DNA from 4 places in the Streptomyces sp. NPDC002156 genome. Region 2 is predicted to be linked to each of the others. Evidence: riboswitches for the same ligand, from Rfam matches in the RefSeq annotation. Region 2 holds a riboswitch; each other region holds the start of a gene.
What was found. Region 2 has a riboswitch for cyclic di-AMP ahead of ACWCRB_RS45615 (C40 family peptidase). Riboswitches for the same ligand answer to the same signal wherever they lie in the genome.

Region 1 (4,099 bases), on a different contig from region 2:
GGACATCGACCCCGAGGAGACGCTCGCCTGGGTCGAGAAGTACTTCGGCTCCATCGCCGGGCACGACGGCAAGCCCGCGCCGCGCTCCGGCGCCCTCCCCGACGTCATCGGCGAGCAGCTGCGCGAGGTCGTCGTCGAAGAGGTCCCCGCGCGCGCGTTGATGGCCGCCTACCGCCTCCCGGAGGACGGCACGCGCGCGTGCGACGCGGCCGACCTGGCGCTCACCGTCCTCGGCGGCGGCGAGTCCTCCCGCCTCTACAACCGGCTCGTACGGCGGGACCGTACGGCGGTGGCGGCCGGCTTCGGCCTGCTGCGGCTGGCCGGAGCGCCCTCCCTGGGCTGGCTGGACGTGAAGACCTCCGCGGACGTCGAGGTGCCGGTCATCGAGGCCGCCGTCGACGAGGAGCTCGCGCGGTTCGCCGCCGAGGGCCCCACGGCCGAGGAAATGGAGCGCGCCCAGGCCCAGTTGGAGCGCGAGTGGCTGGACCGCCTCGGCACGGTCGCGGGCCGCGCCGACGAACTGTGCCGCTTCGCCGTGCTGTTCGGCGACCCGCAGCTCGCGCTGACCGCCGTCCAGCGCGTACTGGAGGTGACCGCCGAGGAGGTCCAGCAGGCCGCCAAGGACCGGCTGCGCCCCGACAACCGCGCGGTGCTCGTCTACGAGCCGGTCGCCGGAGAGACCGCCGAGGACGCGGATCCCCCCGAGGACCCCGAGGCCGAGGCCACGGTCGAAGCCGGCGACAAGGACGAGGAGGCGGCCAAGTGACCGAGCTCACCACGATGAAGTTCCACCCCCAGCCCCAGGCGGGCGAAGCCAGGCCCTGGGCCTTCCCGGCCCCCGGACGCGGCACGCTCGACAACGGCCTGACCGTTCTGCGCTGCCACCGCCCCGGCCAGCAGATCGTCGCCGTCGAGGTGCTCGTCGACGCTCCTCTGGAGGCCGAGCCGGCCGGTCTCGACGGCGTGGCCACGATCATGGCCCGGGCCTTCTCCGAAGGCACCGACAAGCACTCCGCCGAGGAGTTCGCCGCCGAACTGGAGCGCTGCGGCGCCACCCTCGACGCGCACGCCGACCACCCCTGCGTCCGCCTCAGCCTCGAAGTCCCCGTGTCGCGGCTCCCCAAGGCGCTCGGCCTGCTGGCCGACGCCCTCAGGGCACCCGCGTTCGCGGACAGCGAGATCGAGCGGCTGGTGCGCAACCGGCTCGACGAGATCCCGCACGAGACGGCCAACCCGGCCCGCCGCTCCGCCAAGCAGCTCTACAAGGAGCTGTTCCCGGAGACCTCGCGCATGTCCCGGCCGCGCCAGGGCACCGAGGAGACGGTCGCGAAGATCGACTCCGCGGCCGTACGCGCCTTCTACGAGAGGCACGTCCGCCCCGCCACGGCCACCGCCGTGGTCGTCGGCGACCTCACCGGCGTCGACCTGGACGCGCTGCTCGGCGAGACCCTGGGGGCCTGGACCGGCTCGACGGCCCAGCCGCGGCCCGTGCCGCCGGTGACCGCCGACGACACCGGCCGCGTCGTCATCGTGGACCGCCCGGGCGCCGTACAGACCCAGCTGCTCATCGGCCGCATCGGCGCCGACCGGCACGACCGTGTCTGGGCCGCCCAGGTCCTCGGCACGTACTGCCTCGGCGGCACCCTCACCTCCCGCCTGGACCGCGTCCTGCGCGAGGAGAAGGGCTACACCTACGGTGTGCGGGCGTTCGGCCAGGTCCTGCGCTCGGCCCCGGACGGCACGGGCGCCGCGCTGCTCGCCATCAGCGGCTCCGTCGACACACCGAACACCGGTCCCGCCCTGGAGGACCTCTGGAAGGTGCTGCGCACACTCGCGGCCGAGGGGCTCACCGACGCCGAGCGCGATGTCGCGGTGCAGAACCTGGTGGGTGTCGCCCCGCTCAAGTACGAGACGGCGGCGGCCGTGGCGAGCACGCTGGCCGACCAGGTCGAGCAGCACCTGCCCGACGACTACCAGGCCACGCTGTACCGGCAGCTCGCCGCCACCGGCACCGTGGAGGCCACCGCGGCGGCCGTGAACGCCTTCCCGGTGGACCGGCTGGTGACGGTCCTCGTCGGTGACGCGGCGACGATCGAGGAGCCCGTCAGGGCCCTCGGCATCGGCGAAGTGAGCGTCGTACCCGCCGAGTAGCGGCACCGTGATGCACGACAGGGGCCCGGTGACGGAAGCGTCACCGGGCCCCTCTTGTCCATATTGATGGGCAAGTTGCCCGTATTGATGGAGAGGTTGACCGTCTGACCTGTGGCATGCGCTACAAAACCCGTGATCGGTTTGTTGATTGAAAGTTACGCGGCTTAGCGTCGGTCCGGCTGTCCGTCACGCACTACGCCGCAGCCGCGGCACCCGGACAGTCATCGCCGAGTCCCCACATGGCGCGAGCCAGGGGAGCCGGGGACCCACACTGTGCAGTCCCTGGGGTGAATCGGACGCCCGCGCGCCCAGCGAGGGGGTCCGTAGGAGACCTTCCTGCTCCGAACCCGTCAGCTAACCCGGTAGGCGAGAAGGAAGGAAAGGACCAGCCACTACATGGCGTTCACCCGCGCCACCGGGAAGCACCGTCGTCCCAGCCGCCCCAGTCTCGTCACCCGTACGACCGTCCGCGCGGCCGGAGTCGCGGCCCTCGCCACCACCGGCGTCGTCGGCACCCTCGCCGCCCCGGCGCTCGCCGGGGAGTCCGCCGTCGAGCAGACCGGCCTCACCCCGGTGATCTCCATCGGCGAGACGCTCGCCGACCAGATCGACGCGCAGGCCGCGGCCCAGGAGCAGGCCGCAGAGAAGGCCGCCGCCGAGAAGCGGGCCGTCGCAGCCGAGAAACGCGCCCTGGCCGCCGCGAAGAAGGAGGCGGAGGAGCGGGCCAAGGAGGCACGCGAGACGGAGGCCCGCGCCGCCCGCGAGGCCGAGCGCAAGCGCCTCAACACCTTCGTCGCCCCGATCTCCGGCTCGTACATCTCGACCGGCTACAAGGCGGGCGGCGCCGTCTGGTCCTCCGGCAGCCACACCGGCATCGACTTCCACGCATCGTCCGGCACCACCGTCCACTCGGTGGGCTCCGGCACCGTCGTCGAGGCGGGCTGGGGCGGCGCCTACGGCAACAACATCGTGATCAAGATGATTGATGGTACGTACACTCAGTACGGTCATCTGTCGTCCATCAACGTGTCCGTCGGTCAGACGGTCACCCCGGGCCAGCAGATAGGTCTCTCCGGGGCCACCGGCAACGTCACCGGTGCGCACCTCCACTTCGAGGCCCGCACGACCGCGGAGTACGGCTCGGACATGGACCCCGTCGCCTACCTCCGCTCGCACGGTGTGAACGTCTGACAGCCACGCGCATCTCTTGTCGTCGCCCCGGCTCCCCGAGCCGGGGCTTTCGGCGTTTCCGGCGGCCCTGTGTCCAAAAAATATCCCTGGATTCCGGCCCGCCGTCGGAAATTCCGGTTCTCTGCAATAGAGTCACTGAACACACGTCAATCGTCGACGTTTCACGGGGATTAAAGCGGAGGTCGGACATGCGTATTCCGGCGCACTCGGTATGCACGGCGATCCGGGACGACATCGTCGCCGGTGTCTACGAGCGCGGCAGCCGGCTCACCGAGGAACTGCTCGCGCGCCGGTACGGCGTCTCGCGCGTCCCCGTCCGCGAGGCCCTGCGCACCCTGGAGGCCGAGGGCTTCGTGGTGACCCGGCGGCACGCGGGCGCGTGCGTCGCGGAACCGACCGAGCAGGAGGCCTCCGACCTGCTGGAGATGCGCATGCTCCTGGAGCCGCTGGGTGCCTCCCGGGCCGCCCAGCGACGCACCGAGGCCCATCTGAAAGTGCTGCGCGGCCTGGTCAGGCTGGGGCAGGAGCGGGCCAGGAGGGGCAACAGCGAGGACCTGCGCTCCCTGGGTGGCTGGTTCCACGAGACGCTCGCCCAGGCCTCCGGAAGCCATGCCCTGACCTCGACGCTCACCCAGCTCCGGCACAAGATCGCCTGGATGTACGCGGTGGAGGCCCCGGCCAACCCCGTCGAGTCCTGGACCGAGCACGGGGCGATCGTGGACGCCGTGGCACGCGGCGACAGTGAGCGGGCGCGAGC
Region 2 (4,099 bases):
GCGGCGCCGCCGTGGCTGGGCGCGCAGTTCCCCGCGCCCCTATGGGGCGCTGCCGGACCCCGGCGTCCAAGGCCCACCGCAAAGCCCGTACTCCCTCGCCCTAGCTCTGTACGTCCTGTACATTTTTTACGGAAGCTATCGAGGAGGCCGCGCGCATGCACGACACCGACGAACCGTCAGCCCGCTATGTCCTGCCCGAGTTCACCGAACGCACCAGTGCCGGGAGCCGGACGATGGATCCGTACTCGAAGCTGCTGGAGGAGCGGATCGTCTTTCTCGGGACGCCCGTCGACGACACCTCGGCCAATGACGTGATGGCGCAGTTCATGCATCTCGAATATCTGGCGCCCGACCGGGACATCTCGCTGTACATCAACTCCCCCGGCGGCTCGTTCAGCGCGATGACGGCGATCTACGACACGATGCAGTTCGTCACCTGCGACATCGAGACCATCTGTCTGGGGCAGGCGGCCTCCGCGGCGGCCGTGCTGCTGGCCGCGGGGACGCCGGGCAAGCGCAGCGCGCTGCCGGGGGCCCGGGTGCTGATCCACCAGCCCTCGCTGTCCGGGCCGATCCAGGGACAGGTGAGCGATCTCGCCATTCAGGCACAGGAGATGGGCCGGATCCGTACCCTGCTGGAGGAACTGCTCGTACGGCACACCGGACAGAGCCCGGAGCAGGTCGCCGCGGACATCGAGCGGGACAAGATCCTCGACGCGCAGGCCGCCCTGGAGTACGGGCTGGTGGACCGCGTCGTGCCCAGCCGCAGGTCCTCGGACCCCGCCCCCGGCACGAGGTGAGCCACCGATGCTTCCGCCCGAACTGCCTCCGCTGCCCGCCCTGACGCGCGCGGAGGGCGAGTTGATCGACCGTTACCTCGAAGTGGCCGATCTGCTCGGCCGTATCAACCCGGCCTATCACGGGGACACGTACCGCGGACTGCGGGCCGCGCAGGCTCTGGTCGCCAAGGCGGTGGCGCTGCGGGACGCGCTGGAGTTGATGCATCAGCGTGGCGAAGCGGAGGTGCATGCGCATACGCTGGCGCGTGCGCTGCGCGTTCTCGACGGGGAGCGCCGAACGGCGCGTGTCACCGTTCCGCGTGAGCCCGCCAGTTGACCCACCCGGCCGGCGGACCCGTATCGGGCGGGCCCGTCCGTCCCGGCGACGGACTGTCCGGAACGAGCCGGGGAGTGACTGGATGACATCCCCCGTTCGGCGTAGTGACATGTCCCCCGGTCGGCCCGTTCGGCTTGCGAAACGCGCGTAGTTCACAGCCGGAACCGCGATGTTTCCGCGCTGGTCCGGGGGTGCGCGACCCTCGCCAAATCGGCCCGAGGGTACGGGTGTCCACCCGAATGGGTCACGGGTGAGTAACGCCACAAAGCCCTGATTCCATTGGGATTTTCCTACTTCCATGAGCCAAGATCCCTTCCTGACGACAAGCCCCCGCCACAACGGCGGGGCGATCCGGGTGGACGCCGAGTCCTGCCGCCGCCCGGATGACCGGTCGACAGATGTGCATCGGCAGGAGTGGAGGACCCAGGCACGACGGGTCGCCGGGACGGTCACGCCATGACCGGGCCGAGCAGCCCTTGGGGTGAAGCCGCGTCAGCGGCCGGGCAACTTCGCCAGCCCGAATCCGACAGGTCATCCTTCACAGGCGGCTGACGAAGGGTTGCGCATGTCTGCGCTCAATCGTGTTCCGTCGATGATGTCCCGAGCCGGTACGGCCTCGGCCCTCACCCTCGCCGCCGTCGGCGGCACCCTGGTGATACCGGGAGTCGCGACAGAAGCCGCGGCAATCGCGCCGTCGACGAAGGCACTTCAGATCGCGGCCTCCAAGAAGGGCTCCCCGTACAAGTACGGTGCCGCGGGACCGAGCAGGTTCGACTGCTCCGGGCTCACGCTCTACTCGTACAAGAAGGCGGGCAAGAAGCTGCCTCGTACGGCGGCGGCCCAGTACAACAAGACCAAGCACATCTCCGCCAAGAACCGCCGCGGCGGAGACCTGGTCTTCTTCCACTCGGGCTCGAACGTCTACCACGTGGGCATCTACGCCGGGAAGGGAAAGATCTGGCACTCCCCGAAGACCGGGGACGTCGTGAAGCTCCAGAAGATCTGGACGAAGAGCGTCTGGTACGGCCGGGTCAGCTGACCTCCCCGGGGCGGTACGGCGGTTTCCGGAGCCGCCGTCCCGCCCCGGGACCCGTAGCCCGTCAGCCCGTCACAGCGAGAGCAGCGGCTCCAGCAGGAGCAGCGCCCCGAGGACCGTCAGCGCGGTGCCGGTGACCGCCTCGACGGCCCGGGCGGCACGCGGCCGGCGCAGCCACCGCCCGAGCCGGTCCACCAGAAGTGCCACCGCCGGGAACCACACCAGGGCCAGCGCCACGACGATCAGCGCGAGCAGCAGCGTCCTGGGCAGGGCGGGAGCGCCCGCCGGCACGAACTGCGGCAGCAGACTCATGAACGTGATGGGCGCCTTGGGATTGAGCGCGTTGGTGACAAAGCCCTGACGCAACGGTCGTACGGCGGCCCGCACCTCGTCGGCCACCTCGGCCCGGCGCCCGCGCAGCGACCACAGGGTTCGCGCGCCGAGATACAACACATAGGCCCCGCCCAGCAGTTGCAGCGCGCGGAAGAGCGCGGGCACCGCTGTGAGCACGGCGGCGACACCGGCCACGGCCAGCGCGGTGTGCAGGAGCAGCCCGCCGGTGATCCCCAGCGCGCACGCGACCCCGGCCCGCCGGGAGACGAGGGCGTTGCGCACGACGACGGTGAAATCTGCGCCCGGCATGGCGACCATGCCCGCGGCGACCCCGGTGAAGGCGATGAGCTGTGCGTCCATGGCGTCCAGCGTGCCCCGGCCCGGCCTTCAGCAGGTATGTCGAATATCCTGGGTCTGCCTTAAGCAGTTGTTAAGCCTTGGCCACCGCCTCCGTCCCTGGAGCCGCAGGATGTACGATCCCACACGTCTCGCAGCGCTCGTGGCGGTCGCCGAGGCCGGGTCCATCACCCGCGCCGCCGAGCGCCTCGGCTACACCCCGCCCGCGCTCTCGCAGCAACTCGCCAAGCTGGAACGGGAGACGGGCACCGCACTGCTCGTACGGCATCACCGGGGAGCCAGGCTCACACCGGCGGGCGAGCTGCTGGTGGCACGGGCCCGTCGGGTACTGGACGAGCTGGAACGCGCCCGGCACGAACTGTCACAACTCACCGGGCTGTCGGGCGGCACGCTCCGCCTCGGCACCTTCCAGACAGCCGGGATCCAGCTGCTGCCGCCGGTCCTGAGCGCGTTCCGCCGGGCCCATCCGGACGTACGGCTGTCGGTCGCGGACTACGAACCGCCGTCCGGGGTGGCCGCCGTAGCCGCCGGGGAGGTCGATCTCGCGCTCACGCACACCTACGAACCGGCCCTGCCCGCGCCCCTGCCCGGATCGGTCACCGCCGAGCCGGTCCTCGTCGAGGAGCTGGTCCTGGTGACCGCACCCGGCCATGTGCTGGCCGGGGAGGCGTCGAGGCTTCCGCTGGCCGAGCTGGCGGGCCAGCCGCTGGTCAGCATGGCGCCGGACCATCCGCCCCGCCAGGGCGTCGAGGCCGCCCTCGCCCGGGCCGGCGCGACCCCGTCGGTGCTGGTGGCGACACCGGGGTACGCCCTGGTGTGCGCACTGGTCAGCGCGGGCCTCGGGGTGGCGGTCGTACCGGAGATGGTCGCGCGGACGGCGGTCACCCCGGTCGGAACCCGGCTCCTGGAACCCGGCGACCTGCGCCGCACGATCTCGGTCGTCCGCCGCACCGACGAGACAGCCCCGGCCGCCGACGCCTTCCGCGCCCTGCTACGAGGCGCCTTCGGCCGGGCGCACGCCGGCGGGACCGGAGCCTAGGAACGAACCGATACCTGTCGACTTGTCCTTACGGCTCCTGCTGGCCCGCCGCCGTGACCGGGGGCCTGGCCGGGGCCGTCCACGGGAGTTCGATCGACACCGTCTTGCCGCCCTCGCGGGTGGGGCGGACGCGGAGTCTGCCGCCCGACTCGGCGGTCAGCCAACGGATGATGACCATTCCGCGGCCGTTGTCCTGCTGCACCGCGGCCGGCAGTCGC
Region 3 (4,099 bases), on a different contig from region 2:
CGCTCCGCCCGCTCGGCCCTCTCCTTCGCGCCGTTGTACTTCTCGGTGGCGACCTCCGCCTCCTCGTACAGCTTGTTCACCTTGGCCTCGACCTGGGCCTGGGTGAGCTGTGGCTCGGCGTACCCGATGCCGTCGAAGCCGGTCGCCGTCGCCGCGCCCGCGAGGGCGATCGTGGCGGCGGTGCGGGCCGTATTGCCGTTGAGCGAGCGCTGTCGGGGCTTGCGGTGCGCTGCCACCGGGGCGTCACGTCCTTTCGTACGACCGCCACTGCGTCGACCGCCGGAAGGCTGCCTGGGAAGCGGACCCAGGAGGGCGGTTGCGCGTCCGGCGGCGGCCCGCACAGGGGGAACGGTCCGCCGCCGGACTTTCTCGGCGGTGGTGTCCGACTGCCGCCCCTGGCCCGGGCGGCGGTGGGGAGCCGGTCACCTGGTGGAGGACGCTAAACCGGAGTGTGACGTGGGGGTAACGCCATGTACGGAACTGGCGTGAGCCGACCACCGGGTGACCGCATCCGACCGTGATCGCGCTCCGGCGCCGCCGACTTCACGCAGACGGCTGACCGATGAGGAGGTTTGGGAGGCACGTGGCGATTACACGGTGCTATGGGGTGCATATATGCGAGGTCTTGGGGTGTCGTGCGAGGCACGCCGGATGCCCTGCGAACGCCCTTCACCCCAGCCCGGTGTCATGCGGCGCGGGAGCCTCTGATTAGGCTCCGGGCTCATGGACGTACTCATCCATCTCTTCGTCGGCCTGCACATCATCGGCATCGCCTCGCTGCTGGGCGGGTTCCTCACCCAGATGAAGGCGATGGGGCAGGGCACGGCCCGCTTCGTGCCGGCGATGCTGCACGGCGCGTTCACCATGCTGGTCACCGGCGTCGCCCTGGTGGGCCTCAACCAGGCCGACGACCAGACGGTGAACAACGTCAAGATCGGCGTGAAGCTGGCCCTGCTGATCGTGATCCTCGGCCTCGTCTACGTGAAGCGGGACGACGAGACCGTGGACAAGCGGCTGTTCGGCCTGGTGGGTCTGTTCACGACGGCGAACATCTTCATCGCGGTGCTCTGGACCTGATGAGAGCCGCCCGACCTGCCCGTCAGGCCGGGCGCACCACGCTGTGGATCGCCGACTCGCCGTCGTAGAAGATCGATTCCTCACGGACGTACGCACCCGGCTTCGGGGCGTGGATCATCATGCCGTTGCCGATGTAGAGGCCGACGTGGCTGATGTCGTCGTAGAAGAAGACCAGGTCGCCGGGTTGGATGTCGGAGAGGGAGACCGTCGTGCCCGCGTTCACCTGGTCGTAGGTGGTGCGCGGGAGGGTGACTCCGGCGGCCTTCCAGGCGGCCTGGGTGAGGCCGGAGCAGTCGTACGAGTCCGGGCCCGTCGCGCCCCAGACGTACGGCTTGCCGACCTGTGCGCGTGCGAAGGTGAGGGCCTTCTCGGCCTTGGCGGCGTACGAGGAGTCGGTGACCGTTGTCGTCGACGTGTCGGAGGAGGTGCTGCCCGTCGGCTGCTGGGCCGCCGCGGCCGCCGCCGCTTCCTGCTGGCGCTGCTGCTCCGCCGCCTGCTGCTGACGGGCGAGTTCCTGCGCCTGACGGCGGGCCTCCGCCTGCTTCTCCCGCTCGATCGCCGCTAGCCGTAGCTTCTCCTCGGCGGTGAGGCGGGAGAGGAGCTGGCGGGCCTGTGCGAGCTTCGTCTGGACGGTGGTCTTGGTCGTCTGCAGGTCGTCCTGGGACTCCGTGAGCGATTCGAGGCTCGCGGTGGCCTCCTGGCGCATCTGCGTCGTCTCGGCCTGCTCCGTGATGTACTCGTCGACCGCGTCCTTCTGGCGGGCGGTCAGCCGGTCCATCAGCTGGTTCTGGTCGAAGTAGTCCTGCGGGTCGTCCGCGAGCAGGAACGTCGCCGTGTCGGGGGCGGCCGACCCGGTGCGGTACTGGGCCGCGGCGAAGGAACCGAGCTCCTCGCGCGCGTCGTTGAGCTTCTGGGTGCGCTGGGCCACGTCGTCCATCAGGGTGTCGACGCGCTTGCGCTGCTTGGAGGTCTTCTCCTTGGCGGCGTTGTACTTGTCGGTGGCCGACTCGGCCTGGCGGTAGAGGTCGCCGACCTTCGCCTCGACCTCCTCCATGCTCGGCTTGTCGTCGGCCGAGGGCGCCGGGGGAGTGGCGGGCTCCGTGGGCGCGGCGTTGGCGGTCTGGGACAGCAGGGCGACGGAGGTCAGGGCCGCCGTGGCGAAGGCGGGGGTCCGTATGCCTGCTACGCGCGTCCCCGTAGGACGCGACTTGCGGTGCGACGACGCCAAGGGAGGCGACTCCTTCCACGTACCGCCTACCGGGTTAGCTGTCGGGTTCGGGCGGGTGGTTCGGAAGGGTTGCCCTACGGTCCTTGCCCTGGACGGCAGTCGGACCGATTCACCCCAAGTTTTCGGTGGGTCCCCGGCTCCTGCCGCACAGGGCGGCACGATCGGACTCGGCGGAGGCCGCGCGGCCCGGCGATGTTCGCCGGTGGGGGTCGAGCGGCCTGGAGGGCACGCTAACCAATTCGTGTGGCCCCTGTGAAGGTTGATGACCGCTATGCCCGATACGTTTTTGTGACCTCAACCTTAAACACGGGTCACCGGAGTCGATCTGGAGGAATGTGTGACGTTAGGTCCGCAATTGACGTGTTCATCCCGATCAGCGATCCGCTGTCCGGACAGGACGGAGGATGTTTTCGGGGTGGCGGCCGGTTGTCAGTGGGGGAGCCTAGACTCGGAGAGCGATGAGCAGCCTCTTTGACGACAGCTTCCTGGCGGACCTCCAGGGCCCTCGTGCCCATGAGGAGGAGCCCCCGCCGCCCGAGGACGAGCATGTGCCGGAGCCCGTTCCGGACGACCTGTTCGGCGGGCAGTTCGACGCGCCGCCGGACCGGGACGCGTACTACCGCGACGGCGCCCCACGCCCCGTGGTGGACCCGGCCGCGCTCCTGGACGGGTTGAACGAGAACCAGCGCGCGGCCGTCGTGCACGCCGACACCCCCCTGCTCATCGTGGCGGGCGCAGGCTCCGGCAAGACACGTGTACTCACGCACCGCATCGCGTATCTGCTCGGCGAGCGGGGCGTCCACCCCGGCCAGATCCTCGCGATCACCTTCACCAACAAGGCCGCAGGCGAGATGAAGGAGCGCGTCGAGCAGCTCGTCGGCCCGCGCGCGAACGCGATGTGGGTGATGACGTTCCACAGCGCGTGCGTACGGATCCTCCGGCGGGAGAGCAAGCGGCTCGGCTTCACGTCCTCCTTCTCGATCTACGACGCGGCCGACAGCAAGCGCCTGATGGCGCTCGTCTGCCGCGACCTGGACCTGGACCCCAAGCGCTTCCCGCCCAAGTCCTTCAGCGCGAAGATCTCCAACCTGAAGAACGAGCTGATCGACGAGGAGGACTTCGCCGCCCAGGCGAGCGACGGTTTCGAGAAGACCCTCGCCCAGGCGTACGCGATGTACCAGTCGCGGCTGCGCGAGGCCAACGCGCTCGACTTCGACGACCTGATCATGACGACGGTCAACCTGCTGCGCGCCTTCCCGGACGTCGCCGAGCACTACCGCCGCCGCTTCCGGCACGTACTCGTCGACGAGTACCAGGACACCAACCACGCCCAGTACGCGCTCGTACGGGAACTCGTCGGCACCGCCGAGCACCCGGTGGACGTACCGCCCAGCGAGCACGACCTGCGCCCCGCCGAGCTGTGTGTCGTGGGTGACGCCGACCAGTCGATCTACGCCTTCCGGGGCGCGACGATCCGCAACATCCTCCAGTTCGAGGAGGACTACGCGGACGCGACGACGATCCTGCTCGAACAGAACTACCGTTCCACGCAGACGATCCTGAGCGCCGCCAACGCCGTCATCGAGCGCAACGAGTCCCGCCGCCCCAAGAACCTGTGGACCAACGCGGGTGCGGGCGCGCAGATCACCGGCTACGTCGCCGACACCGAGCACGACGAGGCACAGTTCGTCGCCGAGGAGATAGACCGACTGACGGACGCGGGCGACGCGAAGGCGGGCGATGTCGCCGTCTTCTACCGGACCAACGCCCAGTCCCGTGTCTTCGAGGAGATCT
Region 4 (4,099 bases), on a different contig from region 2:
ACGACGCTGCCTAAGCCGCTACAGCTACCTCTACCTCTACAGCTGCCGCTCAGCCCTTGAAGCGGGGGAAGGCGCTGCGACCGGCGTACACCGCCGCGTCGTCGAGGATCTCCTCGATGCGCAGCAGCTGGTTGTACTTGGCGACGCGGTCCGAGCGGGCCGGGGCGCCGGTCTTGATCTGGCCGCAGTTCACGGCGACGGCGAGGTCGGCGATGGTGACGTCCTCGGTCTCGCCGGAGCGGTGGGACATCATGCACTTGAAGCCGTTGCGCTGGGCCAGCTCGACGGCGTCCAGGGTCTCGGTGAGCGAGCCGATCTGGTTGACCTTGACGAGCAGGGCGTTGGCCGAGCCCTCCTCGATGCCACGGGCGAGGCGCTCCGGGTTGGTGACGAAGAGGTCGTCGCCGACGATCTGGACCTTGTCGCCCAGCTTGTCGGTGATGGTCTTCCAGCCGTCCCAGTCGTCCTCGTACAGCGGGTCCTCGATGGAGATGAGCGGGTACGCGGAGACGAGCTCTTCGTAGTACTCGGTCATCTCGGCGGCCGTGCGGGACTTGCCCTCGAACTCGTACTTGCCGTCCTTGTAGAACTCGGACGCGGCGACGTCGAGCGCGAGACCGATCTGCTCACCGGGGACGTAGCCGGCCTGCTTGATGGCCTCGATGATGAGGTCGAGCGCGGCGCGGTTGGACTCCAGGTTCGGGGCGAAGCCGCCCTCGTCGCCGAGACCGGTGGACAGGCCCTTGGTCTTCAGCACCTTCTTGAGGGTGTGGTAGATCTCCGCACCCCAGCGCAGCGCCTCGGAGAAGGACTCCGCGCCGATCGGGGCGATCATGAACTCCTGGATGTCCACGTTGGAGTCCGCGTGGGAGCCACCGTTGAGGATGTTCATCATCGGAACGGGCAGCAGGTGCGCGTTCGGGCCGCCCAGGTAGCGGAAGAGGGGGAGGTCGCTGGCCTCGGAGGCGGCGTGGGCGACGGCGAGGGAGACGCCGAGGATGGCGTTGGCGCCGAGCGAGCCCTTGTTGTCGGTGGCGTCCAGGTCGAACATCGCCTGGTCGATCAGCCGCTGCTCGGTGGCGTCGTAGCCGACGAGCTCCGGGCCGATCTGCTCGATGACGGCGAGGACGGCCTTCTCGACACCCTTGCCGAGGTAGCGGTTGGGGTCACCGTCGCGCAGCTCGATGGCCTCGAAGGCTCCGGTGGAGGCGCCGGACGGGACGGCGGCACGACCGGTGCTGCCGTCATCGAGGCCGACCTCGACCTCGACGGTGGGGTTGCCTCGCGAGTCGAGGATTTCCCGGGCTACGACGACGTCGATGGACGGCACGAGCATCTCCTTCTGGGATGTGACGCGGGTACGCGGGGCTTTTTCGCGGCCCTGCGGGATGAGCCTAACCGGCCGAGGCCGATCGGCCAGCCGTCCGACCACCCCATGGACGGAACATGGACCGAACCGAGGGTAAACATTGTTCCTCAGGGAAACAAAAAGCCCCGCTCCGGTGCGTACGGGGGAACACGCACCGGAGCGGGGAGCCCCGTGGGGGACGGGGGTGACCCTCACGAGGCCTTCACTATGGAGGGCACGGATGTGAGGGCGCTGTGGTTCACCTTCGAGCCGACTGTTATTTGGGGGATGTGCCGGCGGGCAGGTGACCGGGGTCAGCTGAGGTGCAGCTGCTGGCCCGGGTAGATGAAGTCGGCGTCGTCGATGATGTCCTTGTTCAGCTGGAAGAGCTTCGTCCAGCCGCCCTTGACGTCGTGCGCCTCGGCGATCTCGCTCAGGGTGTCACCCGTGACGACCTTGTACTCGCCGTCGCCCTTCTCGACCTTCTTGCCGGTCGGGGTGGTGACGGTCTTCTTCGCGGCGGGCCGCTCCTGCGAACGGGAGGCCGACTGCTCGTCGGTGGAGCGGGTGGTGGTCTCGCTCGTACCGGTGCTGGTGCTCGTGCCGCTGTCCGAGCTGCTGCTGCCGCCGTCATAGGCGGCGCTCGACAGGCCCGTGCCGCAGACCGGCCAGGCACCCTTGCCCTGGCCCGCGAGGACCTTCTCGGCGATGGTTATCTGCTGGGACTTGGAGGCCTGGTCGGCGGTGGAGGCGTACGCCGAGCCGCCGTACGCGGCCCAGGTCGAGGCGGAGAACTGCAGACCGCCGTAGTAGCCGTTGCCGGTGTTGATGGACCAGTTGCCGCCGGACTCGCACTGGGCGACCGTGTCCCACTCGGCGGAGGTGGCGGCGGAGGCGGAGCCGGCCGCCAGCAGCGGAGCGGCGACCGCGGCACCGGTCACACCGGCGATGGCGACGACGCGGGTGGCCTTGGACGGACGACGGTGCTTGCCCTTACCGGAAAACAGCATGCGTGATCCCCTCACCGACGCCTGCGAGGTGAGCTGTCGGGTTCGGGCCGGTTGAGTTGCCCGGCCGTACGTCCGAGTCACTGGACGCACGACTTAACCCCAAGCCGCTCCGGCCAACTGCCCGGTGCGGCACTTACCTTGGGTCCCCCGCTCCTGCCTACGGCGCTTGAAAGCGACGACTGTTCCCGTTCGGCCGTTGGCAGGATTCGGCGTTGCGACCGGCGGGGCCCACTGTGGCGGGCGTTGACGACCGTAAACAGGTGATCCTCCGAAATACAAAGACGATCAGGGCTTCTGAGACCTATCTCTCACTGCATTTATAACGGACATTCAGCACGAAGCAGGACGTGAACTCCGGCTGCTTTTGCCCCGGTTAGGCACCGACTTCGAGGGTCTGACCGGGGAGGATGTGATTCGGGTCAGCACCGAGGAGGTCCTGGTTCTCGGCGTACAGCTCGGACCATCCGCCCTCGACGCCAAGGGAGTCGGCGATGCCACAGAGGGTGTCGCCGGGACGGACCGCGTACGAGCCCTCCGCGCTCTGCCCGGAGTTATCCTGTTCCTCATCCTTTGTCGCACCAGTGGATGAGTTGTCAGTTTCTTGTGGGGTTTCCTTGCTCGATGACGAGGGGGCCGAGGAGGAAGGGGTCGACTCGGCCGAGTCGGTCGTCGCCTTGACGGAGGGCGAGGACTCGGCGGACTCGACCGAGGGCGAGGCGGAGGGCGTGGGCGACGCCGAGGTCGAAGTCGACTTCGGCGTCGAGGACGAGGACGATGCGTCGCCCTCCTCCCCGGCCACGCCCGTGTCGACGTCGGCCGCACTAGTGTCCTTGCCGAGCCCGGACAGCAGCGCGCAGGCCTCCCAGGCCCCGGCGCCCTGGTCGGCGAGCACGCTCTCGGCGACGGCGATCTGCTGCGAACGGCTGGCCTGGTCGGCGCTCGGGGCGTACGCGAGACCGCCGTACGCCTCCCAGTCCGCCTGGGTCAGCTGGAGCCCGCCGTAGAACCCGTTGCCGGTGTTGGCACTCCAGGCGCCGCCGCTCTCGCACTCCGCGACCCTGTCCCACGTGGTGCCGCTGGCCGCACTCGCGCCGCTCGCGGCGAGCAGCGGGATGGCGAGGGCGGAGCCGGTCACGCCGGCCGCGACAAGCAGAGCCGGGGCCTGACGGGGGCGACGGTGACGTCCGTTCCCGGAGAGCATGCGGGTGCCTTTCACGAGACAGCGGGGGTCGGTGCGACGGATGCCGACGAACGCCGCCAGTGCGTCGCACTAGTGCTCGAACGTATCGACAGACGATCACTTGTCACAAGTTAATGCCGCGCAGATCACGTGAAGATCACATTGTTGAGGGAGTGTCACCTTCCCGTGATCTTCTACGGCACCACTGGTGGCGTATGCCCCGATTCGCGAACCGGCGCGAACTCGACGGGCAGGGTGCGCAGTCCACGCATGATGAGCCCGCCCCGCCATCGCAACTCGCTCGGCTCCACGGCAAGTTGGAGATCGGGGAGACGCGTGAGGAGGGTGGCCAGCGCACTCCGCCCCTCCAGGCGGGCGAGCGGGGCGCCGAGGCAGTAGTGGATGCCGTGGCCGTATCCGAGGTGTTGATTGTCCCGGTGGCCAAGATCAAGGACGTCAGGATCGGCGAACCGCGCCGGGTCCCGGTCGGCGGCGGCGAGTACGACAAGGACGGGATCGCCGACCGCGATGTCCTGCCCACCGATGCTGAGCGACTGCGTG

Region 1: linked by a shared signal. The riboswitch ahead of ACWCRB_RS06930 (M23 family metallopeptidase) and the one ahead of ACWCRB_RS45615 (C40 family peptidase) in region 2 are both predicted to bind cyclic di-AMP.
Region 3: linked by a shared signal. The riboswitch ahead of ACWCRB_RS23805 (NlpC/P60 family protein) and the one ahead of ACWCRB_RS45615 (C40 family peptidase) in region 2 are both predicted to bind cyclic di-AMP.
Region 4: linked by a shared signal. The riboswitch ahead of ACWCRB_RS38700 (transglycosylase family protein) and the one ahead of ACWCRB_RS45615 (C40 family peptidase) in region 2 are both predicted to bind cyclic di-AMP.

The regions. Positions count from the first base shown of each region.
Region 1 is NZ_JBSFDA010000009.1:114,791-118,889, forward strand. Features, by position in the region: gene ACWCRB_RS06920 (M16 family metallopeptidase) at 1-766, shown strand, start outside; gene ACWCRB_RS06925 (M16 family metallopeptidase) at 763-2,151, shown strand; cyclic di-AMP (ydaO/yuaA leader) riboswitch at 2,367-2,534, shown strand; gene ACWCRB_RS06930 (M23 family metallopeptidase) at 2,548-3,342, shown strand; gene ACWCRB_RS06935 (GntR family transcriptional regulator) at 3,531-4,099, shown strand, end outside.
Region 2 is NZ_JBSFDA010000235.1:7,793-11,891, reverse strand. Features, by position in the region: gene ACWCRB_RS45625 (ATP-dependent Clp protease proteolytic subunit) at 156-800, shown strand; gene ACWCRB_RS45620 (hypothetical protein) at 808-1,116, shown strand; cyclic di-AMP (ydaO/yuaA leader) riboswitch at 1,499-1,678, shown strand; gene ACWCRB_RS45615 (C40 family peptidase) at 1,682-2,155, shown strand; gene ACWCRB_RS45610 (LysE family translocator) at 2,225-2,845, opposite strand; gene ACWCRB_RS45605 (LysR family transcriptional regulator) at 2,955-3,881, shown strand; gene ACWCRB_RS45600 (ATP-binding protein) at 3,910-4,099, opposite strand, start outside.
Region 3 is NZ_JBSFDA010000059.1:46,129-50,227, forward strand. Features, by position in the region: gene ACWCRB_RS23795 (NlpC/P60 family protein) at 1-236, opposite strand, end outside; gene ACWCRB_RS23800 (hypothetical protein) at 724-1,077, shown strand; gene ACWCRB_RS23805 (NlpC/P60 family protein) at 1,100-2,305, opposite strand; cyclic di-AMP (ydaO/yuaA leader) riboswitch at 2,314-2,488, opposite strand; gene pcrA (DNA helicase PcrA) at 2,764-4,099, shown strand, end outside.
Region 4 is NZ_JBSFDA010000150.1:1,225-5,323, forward strand. Features, by position in the region: gene eno (phosphopyruvate hydratase) at 50-1,330, opposite strand; gene ACWCRB_RS38700 (transglycosylase family protein) at 1,663-2,358, opposite strand; cyclic di-AMP (ydaO/yuaA leader) riboswitch at 2,362-2,533, opposite strand; gene ACWCRB_RS38705 (transglycosylase family protein) at 2,732-3,559, opposite strand; gene ACWCRB_RS38710 (cytochrome P450 family protein) at 3,733-4,099, opposite strand, start outside.